2 regions of the Lactococcus sp. LG606 genome follow, and region 1 is predicted to be linked to the other one. Evidence: riboswitches for the same ligand, from Rfam matches in the RefSeq annotation. Region 1 holds a riboswitch; the other holds the start of a gene.
What was found. A riboswitch is a leader RNA that binds a small molecule or an ion and turns the genes downstream of it on or off. The one in region 1 is predicted to bind lysine.
Positions count from the first base shown of each region.

Region 2: another riboswitch for lysine. It lies ahead of J0J35_RS08220 (amino acid permease); the one in region 1 lies ahead of J0J35_RS00300 (ABC transporter permease subunit).

Region 1 covers NZ_CP071301.1:51,068-54,262, forward strand. Annotated here, with positions in the region: gene J0J35_RS00295 (HAMP domain-containing histidine kinase) at 1-1,435, shown strand, start outside; lysine riboswitch at 1,569-1,736, shown strand; gene J0J35_RS00300 (ABC transporter permease subunit) at 1,825-3,195, shown strand, end outside.
Region 2 covers NZ_CP071301.1:1,666,582-1,669,776, forward strand. Annotated here, with positions in the region: gene rpsR (30S ribosomal protein S18) at 1-192, opposite strand, end outside; gene ssb (single-stranded DNA-binding protein) at 312-806, opposite strand; gene rpsF (30S ribosomal protein S6) at 844-1,137, opposite strand; gene J0J35_RS08215 (hypothetical protein) at 1,323-1,535, opposite strand; lysine riboswitch at 1,751-1,927, shown strand; gene J0J35_RS08220 (amino acid permease) at 2,003-3,195, shown strand, end outside.

The sequences.
Region 1 (3,195 bases):
GCGAAGCATCATGCTACGTTGGGCCTTTGCAAATACGATTTTTTGTTTTATAACCTTCACTATTTTTACAGTATTAGTTTATCAACTGACCATAACAACCTTCATCAATTCTGAAAAAGAGGACATGATGAAAGCTCTGGACAATGTTGAGCAAAGTTTGTCCCAATCGGAAAGCAAACTGTCGGAGGACAATCTTGCGAATTATTTGGCTTATGCCAAAGACTACACAGCATCCAGTCAGGGAAAAGAAAATGAGCTAGAAACACTTGGAAGTATGATTGGTTCTAGGAAGTCTTTTTATGTCTTTGATGTCGGTGAAAATTTGATTTATTCGACCAATTCGTATGGTTTCCCGCTAAGGAAAGATGTGGGGGATTCTACTCATGCTGTACGTACATTTGGTGAATATTCTGGTTATTTGGTTGAACGACCCGTTCATTCTAAGAAAACAGGGAAACTGATTGGCTATGTGCAGGCTTTCTATGATATGAGTTATTATTACAGCGTGCGAACAAAGCTGCTGATTGCCCTGATTATCTTAGAAATTATTGCTCTCTTTATTGCTCAGTTTGTCGGTTATTTTATGGCAAGTCGCTATATCAAGCCTCTAGAGCGTTTGCACGATGCGATTACTACACGTGCCAATAATTTGAAGGCGGATTTCAAACCTGTAGTGATTCAAACAGGCGATGAAATTGAAGAACTGGCGACTGTTTATAACGACATGATGATTAAGCTTAACGATTACGTTGATCAGCAGAAACGTTTTGTTTCTGATGTCAGTCACGAGCTACGTACGCCACTTGCAGTTTTAGATGGTCATTTGAATCTCTTGAATCGATGGGGGAAAAATGATCCTGAAGTGCTTGAGGAGTCTTTACAGGCCAGTATAGAAGAAGTTAGCACGATGAGAACGATGTTAGAGGAGATGCTTGCATTGGCCCGTCTTGAAAGCATTGATTTTCAAGATGAAGATCTGATCTGTGATCCAACAGAAGTTTCTAATTTTCTTAAGAAAAACTTTCTCCTTATTCATCCTGATTTAAATTTAACTGTTGAGAATTACTTGACGCCGGGTAGTTTGGCTCATATTTATCCCAACCATTATGAACAAGGCTTAAAAATTTTGATTGATAATGCGATAAAATACTCGCCTAAAGATCGCCAAGAAGTGAAAATCCATCTAGAAGAAGATGACAAATACATTATTACAACAGTTGAGGATCGTGGCTATGGCATTAGTCAAGAAGATTTAAAACATGTCTTTGAGCGCTTTTTCCGTGCCGATAAAGCACGAAATCGAGATATAGGTGGAACAGGTCTTGGTCTGTCTATTATCCAACGCATAGTGGAAAACTATGACGGGGATGTCAGTGTGACTTCCATTGTAGGCGAAGGATCGAAATTTACTTTAAAAATTCCTAAGATTAAATAAACATAAAAAATCTAGTGATTATATAAAAGTACTTATTGGGCTTTTAATCTTATTTCTTGAGTTTTTTGATAATTCGAGAAAATTGTTGACATTCGTTTAAAAAAAGGTTAAGATTTAAAATACAATATACAAATAAAATGATAGAGGTCGCAATGAATAGGAAGTTTTACTGAGCTGGACAAGCGTTGAAGTAAAACGGAGGAGACATTGCCGAAATGAATTCACTCGTCCAAGTGAGTTTGTTGGGGCAGCAAGGGATACTTGCTGAACTGTCGCAGTTTTGCGGAGTGCTATTCGTTACTTACTGATAATATGAATCACGTACAACGTTTAGCAACCTCTCTGTGTAAAGGTTGCTTTTTATTTGGAAAAATGAAAGAGAGAGTATTATGAGAAGAACAAACTTATTCTTACTTGTCGCGACGTTGTTTACGGTATTATTTATCGGTAGTTCAAAAGTGAGTGCAGAACAGTTCCGTGTCGGAATGGAAGCTGCATATGCCCCTTTTAACTGGACACAATATGATGATAGCAACGGTGCTGTCCCTATTGATGGTGTAGATGGTCAATGGGCTAATGGTTACGATGTACAAGTTGCAAAAAAACTTGCTGATAAGTTAAATAAAGAATTAGTAATCGTCAAATCAAGTTGGGATGGCTTGCTGCCAGCTCTAAAATCCGGAAAAATCGATGGCATTATTGCAGGAATGTCGCCAACTGCGGAACGTAGAGAACAAATCGCCTTTTCAGAACCGTATTACACATCTAACCTTGTAATGATGGTCAAAAGTGGCGGTCCCTTTGCTCAAGCATCGAGTTTAGCAGACTTCTCTGGTGCAAAAATCACTGCTCAGCTGGGAACTTTTCACTATAACATGATTGACCAGATTGAAAGTGTTAACAAGCAAACAGCAATGAAAGATTTTTCAAGCATGCGTGTGGCTTTACAAAGTGGAGCCATCGATGGTTATGTAGCTGAACGTCCCGAAGGAGTGACAGCAGAGAAAGCAAATCCAGACTTCAAAATGATTGAATTTGGCGAAGGAAAAGGTTTTGTCACAAACTCTGATGATACAACAGTCGCAGTAGGTTTACGTAAAAATGATCCCAACTTACCTGTAATTAATAGCTTTTTGACAGGTTTTACACCTCAAGACCAAAAAGAACTGATGGATGAAATGATTGCTGCTCAACCAGAAGCTAAAACACAAGGCGCTTGGTATGATCAAATTATCAGTATTGTAAGAGATAACGGCAAACAGTTTCTTAATGGTACAGGGATGACCTTATTCATCTCTTTGATTGGTACGATTATTGGTACGGTTTTAGGTCTTCTTATTGGTGTTTATCGTACTATTCCAGAAATTAGTAATAAATTTTTAGCCTTTTTACATAAAGTATTTGGCTGGCTTATTTCAGCTTATATTGAAATTTTCCGTGGTACACCAATGATTGTTCAAGCAATGGTGCTTTACTATGGAACAGCTCTAGCTTTTGGCTTGAGTTTGGATCGGACCTTAGCTGCGCTAATTATTGTGTCCATCAATACAGGTGCTTATATGTCGGAGATTGTACGTGGCGGTATTTTCTCTGTGGATCAAGGGCAATTTGAAGCCGCGCAAGCTATCGGAATGACGCATGGGCAAACTATGCGCAAGGTTGTTTTACCACAAGTCTTGCGAAATATTCTTCCAGCAACAGGAAATGAATTTGTCATTAATATCAAAGATACATCAGTCTTATCTGTAATTTCAGTAACT
Region 2 (3,195 bases), 570 kb from region 1:
GATAGCTGTAACCACTTTACGTTGGTTTTTAGCTGAAGTACCAGTTACGCGACGTGGCAAGATTTTACCACGTTCTGAGATAAAACGTTTTAAGAGTTCAGTGTCTTTATAATCAACAACTTCGATTTTGTTAGCTGCGATAAAGTCAACTTTTTTACGGCGTTTGAAGCCACCACGTTTTTGAAAAGCCATAGTGTGTTTCTCCTTATATTATTGTATGATGTTGTTGAGTAGAAAAGTCAATACGGATACCGCTTTTATACTCAACGAATAGGGCTCAGATAGACTGCCTTGTACAGCTGCCTTACTTATTAGAATGGAAGATCATCATCTGAGATTTCCATTGGTGAGCCACCAAATGGATCTGCATCACGACCAAAATCAGGTGTTGAATTTCCTGCTGAGCTGTTAGAGCCAGCAAAAGGACGATTTTGTGATTGTTGTTGCTGTGGTGCAGAATATGAACCAGAGCCACCTTCACGTGCGGCACGACTTTCAAGCATTTGGAAGTTATCAGCCAATACTTCAGTCACGTAAACACGTTGACCTTCTTTGTTCTCATAATTTCGCACTTGAATACTACCTGTTACACCAATCAAGGCACCTTTTTTAGCCCAATTTGCCAAGTTTTCAGCAGATTGGCGCCAGATGACACAGTTAATGAAATCAGCTTCACGTTCGCCTTGCGCGTTTTTAAAACGACGGTTAACAGCAATCGTAAATGTAGCAACCGCAGTATTTTGCGGTGTGTATCGCAGTTCAGGGTCACGCACAACGCGTCCGACCAAAACAACATTATTAATCATGATGCTTCTCCTTTAAATTTGTCCAGCTAAACTAGAATTAAGCTTCTACTTTAGTGATCATGTGACGAAGAATGTCGCCGTTAATCTTAGCAAGACGGTCAAATTCGCTCAAAGCTTCTGAATCAGTAGCAGCTTCAAGAGTTACGATGTGGTAGATACCTTCGCGGAAGTCTTGAATTTCGTAAGCGAGTTTGCGTGTTTCCCAGTCTTTAGACTCAAGATTAGCAGCACCGTTGTCAGTCAAGATACTATCGAAACGTTCAACGAGGGCTTTCTTTGCTTCTTCTTCAATGTTTGGACGAATAATATAAAGAATTTCGTATTTTGTCATTGATTTTTCCTCCTTTTGGACTAATGACACAGGTTGGAGCCTGTGTAAGTTATGAGTTTTTACTCACAAGTATATATTCTATCAAATTTAGCTACATTTTGCAAGTTGATTTATCTTATTTATTCTATTATAAAATAAAAAATAACCCTCTGCCTCTGCAGAAGATTTCTCATCATTTTTTATTATTAAGCGACTACATCAAGCACATTAGCTGGAATGTAGCGATACTCACCTTCTTTCGATTGATAATAGCCAAGCTTTTTCACGATAAAATGCAACTTGCAACGGCTATCAAAGCGCTGGTATAAGTGGGAGATTTCCCCTTCCTGGCTACGGGTTACGCATACTATTTTTTCTCCCGCGTAAGTTGGAGATACATATTTTGGGGTAAACGTCATTGAAAACCACCTCCAGATATAATTGAGATGAAAACGCAATCATCTCTTCTTATACTATAACTCTTTTTAATCTCTAAAACAAATGTCTAGATTTTTAATGGCTAAACATTAAAAAAATCTGTAATTTTAAACAACAACGTGTATAATTATTCAAATCTAGCAGGCTCGTCCTTGACATCCCTCTCAAATTAATCTAAAATATTCATAAATACTTAATAAACGATAGAGGTCGCAACCAATAATAAGCTAAGCAGAGCTAGAGCATGCTGAGAAGTTTAGCCCAGGAGCGGTTGCCGAAAGAAAAGTTATGCTCACCGACTTTTCTTGGTTTAGCGGGAAATACCTGTTAAACTGTCGTGGTCTAACTATGACCATGATGCGCTATTCGGATGAAAGATCTTTCTGACGTTTAGCAATCTCTAGGGATTGCTTTTTGTATTAATATTTATAAATTTAGGAGAGAAGTAATGGATAATACTTCAAATAATGAGGCCACGCCATCCACGCAAGTTAAACGTGGCCTTAAACATCGTCACTTAACAATGATTGCCTTAGGAGGAACTATTGGTACCGGGCTATTTGTTGCATCAGGCGCAACGATTTCTCAAGCTGGACCTTTAGGCGCGTTAGTTGCCTATGTCGCCATTGGGCTCATGGTTTTCTTCCTTATGACGTCTTTAGGTGAAATGGCTTCCTATCTTCCAGTATCAGGCTCTTTTGCTTCTTTCGCTGACCGTTATGTAGATAAAGCTTTCGGCTTCGCTATGGGATGGAACTATTGGTTTAACTCAGCAATTACTGTAGCGGTTGAGGCAGCTACAGTTGGTGTTATTATGCAGTTCTGGTTGCCCCATGTGCCCACATGGATATGGTCGACTATTGTGATTGCGCTCATCCTCTTGGTTAACCTCATTTCAGCTAAAGCTTATGGTGAAGCAGAATTTTGGATGGCGACAATTAAAGTCATCGCTGTTATCGCCTTTATCGTGATTGGTCTCGCAACAATTTTTGGAGTTATGAGTTATAAGCCAGATGTGGCACGCAATCTTTCTGCTGGAGGAAATCATGGTTTTGTCGGGGGTATTGGAGGTATGATTGCTGTCTTCATGATTGCAGGCTTCTCTTTCCAAGGTACAGAAATCGTTGGTATCGCAGCCGGCGAGTCAGAAAACCCTGAGAAAAATGTACCCTCAGCGATTAAACAAGTCTTTTGGCGGATTATTATTTTCTATTTCCTCTCAATATTCGTAATCGGTGCCTTGGTTTACTATAAAGACCCAAGTCTTCTCCGTGCAGCAACCCAAAGCGACATTACCGTTTCTCCATTTACCTTGGTATTTGAACGTGCTGGCTTAGCTGCTGCTGCATCCGTTATGAATGCTGTCATCTTAACCTCGGTTATTTCATCTGCCAATTCTTGGTTATATGCTGCTTCTCGCATGCTTTTTGGTATGGCAAAAGAGGGGCATGCACCGAAAATCTTCGCTAAAACAAATACAAGCAACGGGGTACCAATTTATGCAATTTTAGCGACTGTTGCCATCGGTCTTTTGGCCTTCTTAACAAGTATCTTCGGAACTGAGATTTATTTCTATTTGGTCGCTGCTTCCGGTTTATCTGGTTTCTTGGCTTGGATTGGAATTGCTATCTGTCATTTCCG